DNA from 2 places in the Streptomyces sp. NPDC043861 genome. Region 2 is predicted to be linked to the other one. Evidence: riboswitches for the same ligand, from Rfam matches in the RefSeq annotation. Region 2 holds a riboswitch; the other holds the start of a gene.
The links. Region 2 has a riboswitch for S-adenosylmethionine ahead of AC068D_RS15385 (aminotransferase class V-fold PLP-dependent enzyme). Riboswitches for the same ligand answer to the same signal wherever they lie in the genome.

Region 1 (8,788 bases), on a different contig from region 2:
CCGCCGCCCCGGCCTCCGTGTCGGAGGCCCGGGCGTTCCTCGCCAAGTGCCTCGTCGAGTGGGACTGCGCCCAGCTCACCGACGACGCCCAGCTGCTGGCCTCCGAGGTGGTCACGAACGCCATCCGGCACGGGCAGGGACCGGTGCGGCTGCGGATCCGGCGCACCAGCACCGAACTGACGGTCGAGGTGAGCGACCACAGCCACCATCCGCCGCAGCCGCGGCTGGCCGCGGCGGACGACGAGTCCGGGCGGGGGCTCATCCTCGTCGACACACTGGCCGGCAGCTGGGGTGTGCGCCCGGCGGACGACGGCAAGACGACGTGGTTCACGCTGTCGCTGCAGGAGGGTGGGCAGCCGCCGCCCTGTGTGCCGCTCGGCTCGCAGCGCGGCCCCCGGGGGTGAACTCGGCCGAAGAAGGACATCCGGCTACCTTCGGCCGTGCGTGAACAGCCCTCAGCCGGTTTCGGTATCCACTGCGGAACCCACGGTGCCCGAGGGCCACGATGCCGCGCCGAACTGCCTGCACTGCGCGCCGAACTGCCTGAGCAGTGCCGCTTCGGTCCATCGGCACCACCCGGCAGCGAAGACGACGGAACGCCCGAGGGCGGCACCCCCTGGGAGTGGGGGTGCCGCCCTCGGTCTTCAGGACGGTTGATCAACCAGAGGTCGATCAGAAGTCCATGTCACCGCCCGGCATGCCGCCCGGAGCGGCCGCAGCGGCCTTCTCCGGCTTGTCGGCGATGACGGCCTCGGTGGTGAGGAACAGCGCGGCGATCGACGCGGCGTTCTGCAGCGCGGAGCGCGTCACCTTGGCCGGGTCGATGATGCCCTCGGCGATCATGTCGACGTACTCGCCGGTCGCGGCGTTGAGGCCGTGACCCACGGTCAGGTTGCGCACCTTCTCCACGACGACGCCGCCCTCGAGGCCGGCGTTGACCGCGATCTGCTTCAGCGGGGCCTCCAGGGCCAGCTTCACAGCGGCGGCACCGGTCGCCTCGTCGCCGTCGAGCTCCAGCTTCTCGAAGACAGCGGAGGCCTGGATGAGCGCCACGCCACCACCGGCGACGATGCCCTCCTCGACGGCCGCCTTCGCGTTGCGAACGGCGTCCTCGATGCGGTGCTTGCGCTCCTTGAGCTCGACCTCGGTCGCGGCACCGGCCTTGATGACGGCCACGCCGCCGGCCAGCTTCGCGAGGCGCTCCTGGAGCTTCTCGCGGTCGTAGTCCGAGTCGGAGTTCTCGATCTCGGCACGGATCTGGTTGACGCGACCGGCAACCTGGTCGCTGTCACCGGCACCGTCGACGATCGTGGTCTCGTCCTTGGTGATGACGACCTTGCGGGCGCGGCCCAGCAGGTCCAGGCCCGCGTTCTCGAGCTTGAGGCCGACCTCCTCGGAGATGACCGTGCCACCGGTGAGGATGGCGATGTCGCCCAGCATGGCCTTGCGGCGGTCACCGAAGCCCGGGGCCTTGACGGCAACGGACTTGAAGGTGCCACGGATCTTGTTGACGACCAGGGTCGACAGGGCCTCGCCCTCGACGTCCTCGGCGATGATCAGCAGCGGCTTGCCCGACTGCATGACCTTCTCCAGCAGCGGGAGCAGGTCCTTCACGGAGGAGATCTTGGAGTTGACGATCAGGATGTACGGGTCCTCCAGCGAGGCCTCCATACGCTCCATGTCGGTGGCGAAGTACGCCGAGATGTAGCCCTTGTCGAAGCGCATACCCTCGGTGAGCTCCAGCTCCAGACCGAAGGTCTGGGACTCCTCGACGGTGATGACGCCTTCCTTGCCGACCTTGTCCATGGCCTCGGCGATGAGCTCGCCGATCTGGGTGTCGGCGGCGGAGATGGAGGCGGTGGAAGCGATCTGCTCCTTGGTCTCGACCTCCTTGGCCTGGTCGAGCAGCGCACCGGAGACGGCCTCGACGGCCTTCTCGATACCGCGCTTCAGGGCCATCGGGTTGGCACCGGCCGCCACGTTGCGCAGGCCCTCGCGGACGAGCGCCTGGGCGAGAACGGTCGCGGTGGTCGTACCGTCACCGGCGACGTCGTCCGTCTTCTTGGCGACTTCCTTGACCAGCTCGGCGCCGATCTTCTCGTACGGGTCCTCGAGCTCGATCTCCTTGGCGATGGAGACACCATCGTTGGTGATCGTGGGGGCGCCCCACTTCTTCTCGAGGACGACGTTCCGGCCCTTGGGGCCAAGGGTGACCTTGACGGCGTCGGCGAGCTGGTTCATCCCGCGCTCGAGACCGCGCCGTGCCTCCTCGTCGAACGCGATGATCTTGGCCATGTGAAGTGGTCCTCCCGGACTTGGGGGTCCCCCCGCGCAGCAGGCCACGGGGGAGGATTGCTCCGGACCGCGTTGGCGCCCGCGACGGACGGCCTGCATGCCTTGTGGTTCCTGGCCCCACGAGGCCTGCGGGCCTCACCGACCCGGTCCTTAGTTGTCACTCTCACTCGTAGAGTGCTAACGCCAATGATTAGCACTCGACCCCCTCGAGTGCAAGCGGCTTCGAGGACCTCGGCGAGGTCGCGGCGGCCGGGTGACGGGCGGGAGCGGCGCCTCGGAAGAAGCCCCGGCGAACGGTGGGCGCGGGTGACGGCCGGGAGCGGTCGCGGCCGGAGAAACCCGGACACGGCGGAGGGCCCGCACCCCCTAGGTACGGGCCCTCCGTCATGTCGCTGCAGTCAGTCGGCGCTCAGCCGGCTACGCGGACCATGTCCGCCTGCGGCCCCTTCTGGCCCTGCGAGATCTCGAACTCGACCCGCTGACCCTCCTCCAGGGTGCGGTAACCGTCCATCTGGATCGCGCTGTAGTGGACGAAAACATCCGCACCACCGTCGACCGCGATGAAGCCGTACCCCTTCTCCGCGTTGAACCACTTGACGGTGCCCTGAGCCATGCCTAACTCCCCTATTACTGGCCCTTGCACAGGACCGCACTTCGCGGACCCGGGTCAGAACTCACTTCGGATCTCACTCACGGAGAGTTTCCTTACCCCCAGGGGGCATCGCGGAGACCGCCAAGAGTGTGTACCGGAACGCGTCGACCGCGGCTGAATGTATCTGTCCAACTGCCGTCTGCAACAGGTCAATCGGACGAGAAATCTGGGCACGCCCGAACGGGCAAAGGGAAGGATTCCGAGCATTGCCGGGCAAGTCAGGCCGGACAAAGCGCACTTAACGCGCAATACGCTCGAACACTTTGGCTGTTTCTCATCGTGTGCGGACGCATTCGTATATGCGTCTGGCACACGCAGCGGAGGGGACTTCCCAACTCTACCGCGCTCAACCACACAGAATTGCCCCCTCCGCTTAGCTTGCGGAGGGGGCAATTCAGGTAGCGCAGCGTAACCGGTACGGGTGGGTCCGAGGCCGGCCCGGAGTCGGCCCGCAGTCGATCCGGAGTCAGCAGCCGCCGGCGACGGCGGGGATGATCGAAACCCCGGCACCGTCCGGCGTCGCCGTCTCCAGGCCCTGCTCGAAGCGGACGTCGTCGTCGTTGACGTACACGTTCACGAAGCGGCGCAGCTTGCCCTGGTCGTCCAGGACGCGGGCGGCGATGCCCGTGTGGTTCTTCTCCAGGTCGGCGATGACCTCGGCGAGGGTCGCACCTTGCGCCGGGACCTCGGCCTGGCCGCCGGTATAGGTGCGGAGGATGGTGGGGATGCGGACGTTGACGCTCATGCGAGACCAGCCTCTCGGAAGGAGTCCAGGTTGGGGCGGATGACTGCGGACATACCCGCCGTGGGGGCCACCGCGTCGAGGGTCTTGAGGCCGTCACCCGTGTTGACGACGACGGTCGTGAGGGAGGGGTCGATGACACCCGCCTCGATCAGCTTCTTCGCCACACCGAGGGTCGTCCCGCCGGCGGTCTCCGTGAAGATGCCCTCCGTGCGGGCCAGCAGCTTGATCGCATCCACGATCTGCTCGTCGGTCACGTCCTCCACGGCGCCGCCGGTGCGACGGCAGATGTCCAGGACATAGGGGCCGTCGGCGGGGTTGCCGATCGCCAGGGACTTGGCGATGGTGTCCGGCTTCTGCGGCCTGACCACGTCCTGGCCGGCCTTGAAGGCCACCGACACCGGGGAGCAGCCCTCCGCCTGGGCACCGAAGACCCGGTAGGGCCTGTCCTCGACGAGACCGAGCTTGATCAGCTCCTGCAGACCCTTGTCGATCTTGGTCAGCTGGGATCCGGAGGCGATGGGGATGACGATCTGGTCGGGGATCCGCCAGCCGAGCTGCTCGCAGATCTCGTACGCGAGTGTCTTCGAGCCCTCGCCGTAGTACGGCCGCAGATTGACGTTGACGAAGCCCCAGCCCTCGCCCGCCGGGTCGCCGATGAGCTCGGAGCAGAAGCGGTTGACGTCGTCGTAGTTGCCCTCGATACCGACGAGCTCGCCGCCGTAGACCGCGGCCATGACGACCTTGCCCTGCTCCAGGTCGTGCGGGATGAACACGCAGGAGCGGAAGCCGGCACGCGCGGCGGCGGCGCCGACCGCGCCGGCCAGATTGCCGGTGGAGGAGCAGGAGAGCGTGGTGAAGCCGAAGGCCCGGGCGGCCTCCAGGGCCTGGGCGACGACGCGGTCCTTGAAGGAGTGCGTCGGGTTGCCGGAGTCGTCCTTGACGTAGAGACCGCCGGTGACGCCCAGCTCGCGGGCGAGGTTGTCGGCCTTGACGAGCTGGGTCCAGCCCGGGTTCAGGTTCGGCTTGCTCGCCACGTCGGCGGGGACGGGGAGGAGCGGCGCGTAGCGCCAGATGTTGTCCGGGCCGTTCTCGATCTGCTTGCGCAGGCCTTCGGGGTCGCCGGTCGGCAGGTCGTAGGCGACTTCGAGCGGCCCGAAACAGATCTCACAGGCGAAGATCGGACCCAGAGCGAACCGCTCGCCGCACTCGCGGCAGGAAAGCCCGGAGGCAGGGCCCAGATCAACGGATTCGGTGGTGGTGGCGACAGTCTGCGCAGCCATGGAGGCGAGGCCCTTTCTCCTCATCTTCCTCGCGGCGCATCTCGCCACGAGACGGAATTGGCACCTTCCCTAGCCGGGGCCTCGCGCGCGTGTCGTACGACCTGCGACGAGAGCCGGCTGGAGGGTTGCCGGGGCTTCAACGGGCCGTGTCCCTCTGCCCCTCTGGATGAGCGGTATGTGATTGTCGGCGGGACGACCCCGGCATGCGATGGTCGTCCGCGTTGTTCAAGACTGTAACCGAACCCCTGGGCGGCTGAGATGGTCGTCCGATCCGCGAGATGGAGATCATGTGCTGGAAGAGGTGGAGCGCTGGCTCGGCCGGCGGTCCTGGTCCGTGGCAGACCGCCCGCTCGACCGGCTCGTCGCCGCGAAACGCGCGGCCAAGCACGGCTCGGCCGTCAGTGTCGTGCTGCCCGCCCTGAACGAGGAGGAGACGGTCGGCGACATTGTCGACGTGATCCGGCGTGAGCTCATGACCGAGGCGGTGCCGCTCGTGGACGAGCTGGTGGTCGTGGACTCGGGTTCGACGGACCGCACGTCCGAGGTGGCGGCGAAGGCGGGCGCCCGGGTGGTGCACCGCGACGCGATACTCCCCCGAATACCGGCCGTGCCGGGCAAGGGCGAGGTGCTCTGGCGCTCACTGCTGGTGACGAGCGGCGACATCGTCTGCTTCGTGGACGCGGACCTGAGGGAGTTCTCCGCCGACTTCGTCTCCGGGATCGTCGGACCGCTGCTGACCGAGCCGGACGTCCAGTTCGTGAAGGCGATGTACGACCGGCCGCTGGGAGCGGCGAAGGCGGAAGGCGACCGTCCCGGCGGGCCCGAGCAGGGGGGCAGGGTCACCGAACTGGTCGCACGCCCGCTGCTCAATCTGCACTGGCCGCAGCTGGCCGGGTTCGTCCAGCCCCTGGGCGGGGAGTATGCGGCGCGGCGCTCGCTGCTGGAGCGGCTGCCGTTCCCGGTGGGATACGGGGTGGAGCTCGGGCTGCTGGTCGATGCGCTGCACACCGTGGGGCTCGACGCTCTGGCGCAGGTCGACGTGGGGGTGCGGCTGCACCGGCACCAGGACGGACAGGCGCTGGGCCGGATGGCGGCGGCGATCTACCGCACGGCCCAACTCCGGCTGTCCCGAGGCCACTTGGTGCGCCCGGCGCTGACGCAGTTCGAACGGGGCGAGGACGGGTTCGTGCCACGGACGCACGAGGTGGACACCCGGGAGCGGCCGCCCATGCTGGAGATCGCGGAATACGCGACGCGCAGAGCGGCCTGACGACACCGGCGGCCTAACGCACATGCGGCGCAGCACGCGCCAACGGGGCGGATTGTCTAAGTTGCGTTGATATGGGCTATACGAAACTCACGGGCGCTCGGCGCCGGAATTCCAGGTCGCCTCGTTTCGTCGGGGCCCTGGCGGTTCTCACGACCGCCTCTGCCGTCGTTGCGACCGGAATGCTCACCCCCGGGCGGGCTGCCGCAGATGTCGTGTCCCCCTTCAAGAAGCGCTACGACGAATCGCTCTTCGGCGACTTCACCACCACCGGCACCACGGTCGGGAGCGACGGGACCGGGACCGGCCGGGTAGTCGTCCCGCCCGGCGCCCGTGTCGAGTACGCCCGGCTGTTCTGGGGCGGCAACGACGGCACGTACCGGAGCCCTGGCGGCCGCCTGCTCCACCGCTGCGACGCCGCCGGCGCGGCCACGGACCGCCGGGACACGGACCGCCGGAAAGCGCGCCGGGCGGACGCGGACCGGCGAAAGGAAGACCGGCGGAAGGCGGACTCGCCCTCCGGCGGTCCGCTCGCCTCCGCACCCACGATCGGCGTCAACCGGAACAAGCCGGTCGCGGTCCACGCGGAGCATCTGGTCCAGGACCGGGAATCCGCAGCCGGACCGCACTTCTACACCGGCGAGGCCGACGTCACCGCCGCCTTCAAGGGCGTCACCGGCTCCGGCGCCCCGCTGCCCGTCGCGGTCGGCGGCATCTGGTCCGCAGCCGGCCAGGGCTGCGGCGCGGGCTGGTCGCTGACGGTCGTGTACGCGTACGACCGCCCCGACGCCATGTACGCCCCGGAACTGCGCAGCATCCACGTCCACGGCGGGCATGTACCGCAACTCCCCGCTTCCCCCGCGACGACCGTGTCGGTGAGCGGCCTCTACCGCCCGGGCGGACAGATCCGGGCGTCCGTGGCCGCGTACGGGGGCGGCCGGGGTCCCATGGGCGACCGGTTCCTCGTGGACGGTCAGGCGAGGACCGGTGGGGGCGCCACGTCCGCGAAGGTGTCGTTCGAGTCGGGAGCCGACGCCTATGTGGCGTCGGCGCTCACCCTCTCCACGCCCGTGCCGGATCCCGAAGCCACCACGAACGCGTCCGGGTCGCCGTCCTCGCCCATGGACACGACGGTGACGTACACGGTCACCGTCGGCGAGGAGGGCACCGGGAACGGAAAGGCCCGGGACACCGCCGGGGCGGAGCCGGCCCCGCCAGGCTGCGAGAAGCCCGGTACCGACGGGAAGTGCTCCGTGACGTCGGCGGACCCGGCGGAACCCGGGCAGGGGCGGCCGCGGGAACCGGCCACGGCCCATCCCGGCGAGGAGACGCTGCAGGCGCGGCCGGCGCCGCCCCGAAATCCCGCACAGTCCCGCACCCCGGGGGAACAGGGCGCACCCGAGCGGCCCGGAACCGGCCAGGGAGTGCCCGGCAGTGCCGCCGGAGCCAACGGCAGTGCCCACGAGATCGCCGCGGCCGGCACCAGGACCGAGCGGCTGTGGCTGCTCGGCGGTGTCGCACTGACGATCACGGCGGCCGGGGCGATCGCGATCGCCGCGAGCCGCGGCCGGCGCCGCGGCCACTGATCGGGTGAGCATATGGCCGGACTCCGCCGACGGAGTCCGGCCATACGTTTGAGCGGTTACGGTGCGGGCTAGGTTTGGCGACATGGTCTCCGAGCGCGCGGCGCAGGTACTCGTCGCCTCCAACCGCGGTCCGGTCACATACGCCTTCCGTGAGGACGGCACACTCGACGCGAGGCGCGGCGGCGGCGGGCTGGTCTCCGGCCTGTCGGCGATCGGCCCCGACGCGGGCGCCCTGTGGGTGTGCGCGGCACTGGGGGACGGCGACCGGGAGGCCGTGCGGCGCGGTGTCGCCGAGCCGGGCGTGCGGATGCTGGACATCGACCCCGCCGTGCACGCGGACGCGTACAACGGCATCGCCAACTCGGTGCTCTGGTTCGTCCACCACATGCTGTATCAGACCCCGCTGGAGCCGGTGTTCGACGCGGAGTTCCGGCGGCAGTGGGCGGCGTACGAGACCTACAACCGCGCCTTCGCCGCAGCACTGGCGCAGGAGGCTGCGCCCCACGCGGTCGTGATGGTCCAGGACTACCATCTGGCGCTCGCACCCGGGATGCTGCGTGAACTCCGCCCCGATCTGCGGATCGGGCACTTCTCCCACACGCCGTGGGCGCCGCCGGAGTACTTCCGCATGCTGCCGGACGACATCGCGCAGCAACTGGTGCGCGGGATGCTCGGCGCGGACAGGCTCGGGTTCCTCACCTCACGGTGGGCGCACGCGTTCATGTGGTGTGCGGACCAGACCCTGCCCGATGCCGCCGCGCTGGTGCCCGGTGGCGATCCGCGCCGCTGGGTCAGCCACGCAGCACCCGGCGGGGAGCCGCGCGAGACGGACATCGGGGTGCACGGACTGGGCGCGGACGCCGAGTTCCTGCGGCGGCGCTCGCACGAGCTGGACGTCGAGGAGCGCATGGTCGCGCTGCGCGACCAGATCGGCGGTGAGGACGCCGGGCCGGGCGCCCGGAA
Region 2 (8,788 bases):
GTATCAGCAAGATCCCGGGTGTCGAGGGGACGGACACGCATGTGGCGTTCCGTACCTACTCCCAGCACGACCTCGAGGCGGCGTTCGCGATCGGTCTCGACGCGTAGCACCTCGGCCGGACGCGCGGCGAGCACGTCCGGCGTCCGCCGGTGGAGTCCCGGGCTCTCTCCCGCACGGGACCCGCACACCGTCGTCCGGCTCAGACCGCGGGCACACACCTGCCGTCCTCGGTGCGGTAGTTCCACTTCGCGCCGTCGCGCACCAGTTCCTTCACGGCCCGTACGAACCGGTCGATGTGCTCGTCCGGAGTACCGGCCCCGAAGCTGACCCGGATCGCATTGAGGGACCTCTCGCCGGGCTCGGCCTCCGGCGCACCGCACTCCCCCACCTCCTGCGGGTCGCTGCCGAGCAGCGTGCGCACCAGGGGGTGGGCGCAGAAGAGCCCGTCCCGCACACCGATGCCGTACTCGGCCGAGAGCGCGGCGGCGAAGTGCGAGCTGTTCCAGCCCTCCACCACGAAGGAAATGACACCGACGCGGGGGGCCGCGTCGCCGAACAGCGAAAGCACCCTGACCTCCGGGACCTCGGCGAGCCCTGCGCGGACCTTCGCGACGAGGTGCTGCTCGCGCTCGACGAGCGTGCCGAACCCGGCCTCCGTCAGCGCCCTGCAGGCCGAGGCGATCGAGTGGACGCCGATGACGTTCGGCGAACCGGCCTCGTGGCGGGCCGCGGTGGTGTGCCAGTCGACGTCCACGCCGCCGTCGGAGCGCCGCGTGACCCTGCGCGAGGCGCCACCGCCCGCGAGGTACGGCTCCGCCTCCTGCAGCCAGTCCGCGCGACCGGCGAGCACACCGGAGCCGAACGGCGCGTACAGCTTGTGCCCGGAGAAGGCGACCCAGTCGACGTCGAGGTCGCGCACGGAGACGGGGTGGTGCGGCGCGAGTTGGGCGGCGTCCAGCACGATCCGTGCGCCATGGGCGTGCGCTGCGGCCGCGAGTTCCCGTACCGGCCACAGCTCACCGGTCACATTGGACGCACCGGTGACGCAGACCAGCGCGGGGCAGAGGGGGTCCTGCCCGTTCGACGAACCGGAGGAAGGGGCACGGCCGGCGAGCGCCCGCTCCAGGGTCCGCACCGCCTCCCCCGGGGTGCGCGGCGCGTCCAGGTAGGTGACGTCGGCGTCCTTCCACGGCAGCAGCGAGGCGTGGTGCTCGGTCTCGAAGACGAAGACCTGGCAGCCGGCCGGGAGGGCGGCGGCGAGCAGATTCAGCGAGTCCGTCGTCGAACGGGTGAAGACGACCTGGTCGTCGTCCCGGCAGTCGAGGAACTCATGGACCGTCACCCGGCTGTTCTCGAACAGGTCCGTGGACAGCTGCGAGAGATAGCCGGCGCCGCGATGCACGCTGCCGTAGTACGGGGCGTAGGCGGCCACGTCGTCCCACACCCGCTGCAGGGCGGGTGCGCTCGCCGCGTAGTCGAGGGCGGCGTAGGTGACCTCGCCGCCGGTCACGAGCGGGACGGTGACATCGCGGCCGAGCACCGGCAGCGGAGCCTCACAGCAGGGGTCGGTATCGGCGGCGCCGACGGCCGTGGCGGTGGCGGTGGCGGTGGCGGTGGCGGCGGTCTCGTCCGCCGTTCCGGCCGAGATGGGGGCGGTGACGGTCGTGGCGGTGTTCAGGCGTGCGGACATGGCAGCATCTCCCGGCAGACAAAGGCGAATTGGCTGTGAAGAACCCGCGCGGCGGCACAACTGCCGCTCGGCATACGGGTGTTGCCCTCAACGCGCGGCGGCGCCGCACGGAGGTGTGGGAAGAGGGGCCGAGGGGCCCTAGCGCATTCGCTTGCTCACGAGAACTGCTCCCTTGAGGACCTGGACCCCAGGGGTTGCAAGGGGTCCGCGCTTGCCACGGACCTCGCTGCCCACGGCCTGGTCTTCACCCGGGGCACCCCGCCACGGACGGAGGGTTGCCGGACAGCGGGCCGGGGCCGTAATCGCTGTCACTCATGACCTTGGAAAGCATCCTGCCATACGACCGGTAACGCGCAAGGCGCAGTCCGCAATCTGGACTGCGCCTTGCGTCACCACCCGTGGGCGTTGTTCCGGCCGTCAGCGGTTGCTGGCCGCCACCCACCGCTCCAGTGCCTGCCTCGCCGCGCCGGAGTCGATGGACTCGGCGGCCCGCGCCATGCCTGCCCGCAGCTGCTCCACCAGAGTGCCGGCGCCGGGGTCGAGGGCGGTCAGCGCGGCCGCCGAGTTCAGCAGGACGGCGTCCCGGACCGGGCCGGTCTCGCCGGCCAGCAGCCGTCGGGCGACATCCGCGTTGTACGAGGCGTCCGCGCCGCGCAGGGCCTCCACCGGCACCGTTTCGATGCCCACGTCCCGGGGGTCGAAGGCCTCCTCGCGCACCGAGCCGTCCCGCACGACCCAGACCCGGGAGGTCGCGGTCGTCGTGAGCTCGTCCAGCCCGTCGTCACCGCGGAAGACCAGTGCGCTGGATCCGCGCTCGGCCAGCACCCCGGCCATGATCGGCGCCATCCGGGCATCGGCGACCCCCGTGGCCTGGGCCTTCACCCGGGCAGGGTTGGTGAGCGGACCCAGGAAGTTGAAGGTCGTACGGATTCCGAGTTCCTTGCGTGCCGCCGCCACATGCCGCAGGGCGGGGTGGAACTTCACCGCGAAGCAGAAGGTGATTCCCGCTTCCTCGGCGACCTCCGCCACCCGCTCGGGCGTCAGCTCCAGATTGACGCCGAGCTTCTCCAGGACGTCCGAGGCGCCGCTCGCGCTGGACGCGGCCCGGTTGCCGTGCTTGACCACCTTCGCACCGGCGCCGGCCACGACGATCGCGGACATCGTCGAGATGTTGACGGTCTTGGCACCGTCGCCGCCGGTGCCCACGATGTCGACGCTGGGCCCCGGAACGTCGATCACCCGGGCGTGCTCGTACATGGTCCGCACCAGACCGGCGATCTCCTCGACGGTCTCGCCCTTGGCCCGCAGGGCGACGGCGAACCCGGCGATCTGCGCATTGGTGGCCTCACCGCGCAGGATCCGGTCCATGGCCCATGCCGTGGCATCCGCGCTCTGGTCGCGGCCGTAAAGGAGGGAGTCCAGCACCTCGGGCCAGGAACGGCCCGCCGCGGTAGTACTCCCCCTTGCTCCGCCGGGGATACCCCCCTCTGCGGGAGTCACAGCGCTCATAGCCGCTCCTGGGTCCGTCCGTATGGGAATGCCTCCACCCTATCCACCCCCGGGTACGGCAAAGAGCCCCGTCCAGCGAATGGACGGGGCTCTTTCCCGGCAACGGCCGGGGGTTCCCCCAGCTGTGGCGACAGCTGGGATCAGTGGGTGGGATCAGTGGTGGCCGTGGCCGCTGGTGATCTCCTTGTACTCCTCAGCAGTGGCCTTGGGAATCTGGTTCCCGTCCCCGAAGTAGCCCTTGCTCAGCTTCGAACGGACCTTCTCCGAGAGCTTGACCTTGCGCTCGACGCCGTTCTCGTCGACCGTCGGGCCGATCTCGACCGGCTCGTACTGCTCGTGCGCCGTGAGCTTGAACCGGTCGCCCGGCGACAGCGGCTCGTGGATCTCGACGAACTCACCGTGCGGCAGCCGCTTGATGATGCCGGACTCGCGTCCGTGCAGCACCTTGTCGCGGTCGCGCCGCTGCAGACCCAGGCAGATCCGCTTGGTGACGATGAAGGCGATGACCGGTCCGGCGATGAAGAAGATCCGGACGAACCAGGTGATCGCGTTGATCGACAGGTTGAAGTGGGTCGCCCAGAGGTCGTTTCCACCACCGATCAGCATGACCATGTACGCGGTCACCCAGGCCACACCGAAAGCGGTACGGGTCGGCGCGTTGCGCGGCCGGTCCGCGATGTGGTGCTCGCGCTTGTCGCCGGTGAGCCAGGACTCGAAGAACGGGTAGACCGCGATCAGACCGAGCACCAGCGGGAACAGCACCAGCGGGATGAACACGCCCAGGACCAGGGTGTGGCCCCAGAGGTTGATCTCCCAGCCCGGCATGAAGCGGATCAGACCCTCGGCGAAGCCCATGTACCAGTCGGGCTGGGCGCCGGTGGACACCTGGTCCGGACGGTACGGCCCCATGGCCCAGATCGGGTTGATCTGCGCGATGGCGGCGATGATCGCGATCACACCGAAGACCAGGAAGAAGAAGCCTCCGGCCTTGGCCATGTAGACCGGCAGCAGCGGCATGCCGACGACGTTCTTGTTGGTACGTCCGGGACCCGCGAACTGCGTGTGCTTGTGGTAGAAGACCAGGATCAGGTGCGCCACCAGCAGGCCGAGCATGATGCCCGGCAGCAGCAGGATGTGGATCGAGTAGAACCGGGCGACGAAGTCGCCGCCGGGGAACTCGCCGCCGAACAGGAACATCGAGATGTACGTGCCGACGACCGGCACGGACAGGATCGCGCCCTGGGTGAAGCGAACACCGGTGCCGGAGAGCAGGTCGTCCGGGAGCGAGTAGCCGGTGAAACCGGTGAACATGCCCAGGACGAACAGCAGGAAGCCGAACAGCCAGTTGATCTCGCGCGGCTTGCGGAAGGCGCCCGTGAAGAAGACGCGCATCATGTGCACGAACATCGCCGCGAGGAAGATCAGCGCCGCCCAGTGGTGGATCTGCCGGATGAGCAGACCACCGCGGACGTCGAAGCTGATGTCCAGCGTCGAGGCGTACGCCTCCGACATCAGGACACCCTGCATCGGCACGTACGTGCCGTGGTACTCCACCTCGTTCATGGACGGGTGGAAGAACAGCGTCAGGTACACACCCGTGAGGATGATGATGATGAAGCTGTAGAGCGCGACCTCACCCAGCATGAAGGACCAGTGGTCCGGGAAGATCTTGCGCATGTTGCTCTTGGCCAGGGAGAAGATCCCGAGCCGGCCGTCAGCCCAGTCGGCGACCCGCTCACCTGCGGGTGCCTTGCGCTTGGCGTCAGTTGCAGTACTCATCCGCGCTCCCAGAAGGCAGGACCGACGGGCTCTTCGAAGTCGCCGAGCGCCTCGAGGAAGCCCTCGTCATTCACGCCGATCCGCAGCTGCGGAAGCGGGTGACCGGCCGGGCCGAAGATGACGCGGGCGCCGTCGGAGAGGTCGAAGGTGGACTGGTGGCACGGGCAGAGCACGTGGTGCGTCTGCTGCTCGTACAGCGAGATCGGGCATCCCACATGGGTGCAGATCTTCGAGTAGGCCACGATGCCGTCGACCGACCACTCGAGCTCTTGCTTGTCCTTGATCTCGTCCGGCTGGATGCGGACGATCATCAGGGCGGCCTTGGCGATCTGCGTCTGGAAGTTGTGGTCGTGCTCGCTCAGCCCGTCGGGCATGGCGAAGCTCAGCGAACCGACGGCGATGTCCTCGGGGCGGAGCGGCTCATGCGTGTTCATGTTGATGAGCAGCTTGCCCTTGGACCACAGCGTCTTGCGCAGCTTCTCCTCGGGCAGCGGGCCCAGGTCGCGCAGCAGCATCACGCCGGAGAGCGGCACCATGGCCATCGCACCGAACATCGTGTTGCGGATCAGCTTGCGCCGGCCGAAGCCGGACTCCTCCGCACCCGCCGCGAAGTCGGCCATGACCTTGGCCCTGACCTCGGGCTCGGCGGCGATCGGGTGACGCTCGTCGGCGATCTCCACGTCGGACATCAGGGTGCGGGCCCAGTGGACCGCACCCGCGCCGATGCAGAACAGCGCGATGCCGAGCGTCATGCCGAGCGCGAAGTTCAGCGCGCTGATGTGACCGATCGGCCAGATGTAGACGATCTGGTTCACCGGGAAGATCACGTACGACGCGATGAAGCCGACAGTGGCGAGCATCGAGAGCGTGAACAGCATGGCGACGGTGCGCTCGGACCGCCTGGCGGCCCGCTCGTCGATGTCCTGGATGCGCGGCTTGTGCGGCGGCAGCCCGGGGTCCGCGAGCGGATCCTCCTTGACGGCTACCGCTCCGCGCTCGTGCTCCTGCTCAGCAGGCAGGGACTCTTCTGGCATGTCTTGGCTACTCATGACTTCTTGGCCTTAGCGGTGTGGGCCGCGACCCAGATGGCGACTGCGATCAGGGAGCCCAGACCGAAGATCCAGGCGAACAGACCTTCGGTGACCGGACCGAGGCTGCCCAGGCTCAGGCCGCCCGGGTCCTCCGTCTCACCGCTGTTGACGGTCTGGATGTACGCGATGATGTCCCGCTTCTCCTTGTCCGGCATGATGCCGTCGCCGAAGGAGGGCATGTTCTGCGGGCCGGTCTGCATGGCCTCGTAGATGTGCTTCGGGCTCACGCCTTCGAGGTTCGGCGCGTACTTGCCGTTCGTCAGCGCACCGCCCTCACCGGTGAAGTTGTGGCACTGGGCGCAGTTGGTGCGGAACAGGTCGCCGCCGTTGGCGATGTCGGCGCCGTCCGGGCTGTACTGCTTCTCGGTCGGCGTGACCGGGCCGGCTCCGAGGGAGGCGACATAGGCGGAGAGCAGGTCGATCTCGGCCTGGGTGTAGATGGCCTTCTTCTTCGGCACCTGGGCGCCCGGCTGCTGCGCGGGCATACGGCCGGTGCCGACCTGGAAGTCCACCGCGGCGGAACCGACGCCGACCAGGGATGGGCCGTCAGAGGTGCCCTGACCGCCGTTTCCGTGGCAGCTTGCGCAGCCGACGGTGTAGAGCTTCTTCCCCTCCTCGATGGCGAGGGACTGGGCGGTTTCGTCGGCCTGCGCCTTGTCCGCAGGCGCGAACGCGGCGTACAGCCCCCCAGTGGCCGCCAGCGCGAGGAGTAGGACGACGACTGCCGCCAGCGGATGGCGTCGTCGTGCGGAGAGCTTTTTCACGGATTACCCCGGTGTCAGGATCTTCTGCGTCGATGCTTCTGGAATGGGTGCGGGTACGGACCCGGCTACTTGATCATGTAGATCGTGGCGAAGAGGCCGATCCAGACGACATCGACGAAGTGCCAGTAGTAGGACACGACGATGGCGGCGGTTGCCTGCTCGTGGGTGAACCTCTTGGCCGCGTACGTCCTGCCGAGAACCAGCAGGAAGGCGATCAGACCGCCCGTCACGTGCAGACCGTGGAAGCCGGTGGTCAGGTAGAAGACCGAGCCGTACGGGTCGGACGAGAGCGAGAGGCCCTCGTGCTTGACCAGCTCGGTGTACTCGAACACCTGGCCGCCGATGAAGATCGCACCCATCACGAACGTGATCACGAACCACGTGCGGAGCTTCTTCACATCACCGCGCTCTGCGGCGAAGACGCCCAGCTGGCAGGTGAGGGAGGAGAGCACCAGGATCGTGGTGTTGGTGGCCGAGAACGGGAAGTTCAGGGCCGAGGCCTGCTCTTCCCAGTATTCGGCACCCATCACCGATCGCAGGGTGAAGTACATCGCGAAGAGGGCCGCGAAGAACATCAGCTCGGAACTCAGCCAGATGATGGTTCCGACGCTGGTGAGGTTCGGCCGATTGACCGACGGGTGCGCGTGCCCGGTTTCTACTGTCGTTGCTGTCGCCACGACCGACATTATGTCGGTCGCTTATCCAGCCCTCACTCCGGGGGGTGCCGTTCGGTGTGTCAGTGGCCCGTGTCCTGCCCGAACGGCCCATCGAAAGCCTGTCGTTTGCGGTGCTGACGAGCCACCGGGAGGGGTAGCATCCCGCGCATCGGTAGCACGCCGCGTTCTCCTCGACGATCTCCCCGACGAACCGGAGGAACAATGCAGTCGACCGCCACGGTGCTGGTGTACAGCGACAACGCCCGCACACGCGAACAGGTGCGGCTCGCCACGGGCCGCCGCCCGGCCGCCGATGTTCCGCCGGTCGAGTTCATCGAGTGCGCAACCCTCCCCGCCGTTCTGTCGCAGCTGGACAAGGGCGGCGTCGACGTCTGCGTACTGGACGGCGAGGCGGTGCCGGCGGGCGGCATGGGCGTCTGCAGGCAGATCAAGGACGAGATCTTCCACTGCCCGCCGGTGCTGGTGCTCATGGGGCGTCCACAGGACGCCTGGCTGGCCACCTGGAGCCGCGCCGACGCCGCGGTGACCCTCCCGGTCGAGCCGGTGGAGTTCGCGGAGGCGCTCGCGGCGCTGCTGCGTACGAGGCTCGGCGCGAATCACTGAGAGACCGGCTGCCTGGCACCGGTTCAGAACCGGGGCTGGAGGCGGGCCGCGTCGGCGGGACCGCTCCCGTCCCGGGTCCCCTCCAGAAGGGCGCTGCCGACCCGCCACTTCTCCCATGGAAGGTTCCAGTCACCGAAGCCGTTGCCGAACGATTCCATGGTGTTGCCCAGGCTGTTGACGACCTTCACTATGTCGCCCTCGCGGACGGCATTGAAGAACCAGGCCGCGTTGCTCATGGACATCCCGGTGCATCCGTGGCTGACGTTGGCGTACCCCTGGGAGCCGACGGACCAGGGCGCGGCGTGGACGTATTCACCACTCCAGGTGACCCGCGTCGCGTAGTAGACGGGCAGGTCGTAGGAGTCGGAGGTGCCCTCGGGAATCCCGATGCTGGTGCCGCGCATCCGGACGAAGTACTCCTTGCCGAGGACCACCTTGATGCCGTTGCGGGTGGAGAAGCCCGGTTTGCCGGTGGTCACCGGGATGGTGTTGATCACTTCTCCGTTGCGCAGGACCGTCATCTGGTGCGTGCTCGCGTCGGTTATCGCCTCTATTCGGTCCCCTATGGTCAGATCGAGCGGCTTCACGGCGCCTGCGTACAGCTTGTCGCCCATCCTGATGCCCGCCAGATTGCTGCGCACCCGCACGGTGGCGCCCGCAGGCCAGTACTCCTTC

Region 1: another riboswitch for S-adenosylmethionine. It lies ahead of thrC (threonine synthase); the one in region 2 lies ahead of AC068D_RS15385 (aminotransferase class V-fold PLP-dependent enzyme).

Annotation. Positions count from the first base shown of each region.
Region 1 is NZ_JBWKDP010000004.1:119,306-128,093, reverse strand. Features, by position in the region: gene AC068D_RS11435 (PAS domain S-box protein) at 1-404, shown strand, start outside; gene groL (chaperonin GroEL) at 673-2,295, opposite strand; gene AC068D_RS11425 (cold-shock protein) at 2,705-2,908, opposite strand; gene AC068D_RS11420 (MoaD/ThiS family protein) at 3,414-3,692, opposite strand; gene thrC (threonine synthase) at 3,689-4,972, opposite strand; SAM riboswitch class I at 4,990-5,145, opposite strand; gene AC068D_RS11410 (glucosyl-3-phosphoglycerate synthase) at 5,262-6,242, shown strand; gene AC068D_RS11405 (hypothetical protein) at 6,455-7,825, shown strand; gene AC068D_RS11400 (alpha,alpha-trehalose-phosphate synthase (UDP-forming)) at 7,908-8,788, shown strand, end outside.
Region 2 is NZ_JBWKDP010000005.1:410,189-418,976, forward strand. Features, by position in the region: gene AC068D_RS15380 (Lrp/AsnC family transcriptional regulator) at 1-107, shown strand, start outside; gene AC068D_RS15385 (aminotransferase class V-fold PLP-dependent enzyme) at 200-1,690, opposite strand; SAM riboswitch class IV at 1,893-2,010, opposite strand; gene trpD (anthranilate phosphoribosyltransferase) at 2,108-3,199, opposite strand; gene qcrB (cytochrome bc1 complex cytochrome b subunit) at 3,353-4,978, opposite strand; gene qcrA (cytochrome bc1 complex Rieske iron-sulfur subunit) at 4,975-6,027, opposite strand; gene qcrC (cytochrome bc1 complex diheme cytochrome c subunit) at 6,024-6,833, opposite strand; gene ctaE (aa3-type cytochrome oxidase subunit III) at 6,899-7,519, opposite strand; gene AC068D_RS15415 (response regulator transcription factor) at 7,712-8,113, shown strand; gene AC068D_RS15420 (L,D-transpeptidase) at 8,137-8,788, opposite strand, start outside.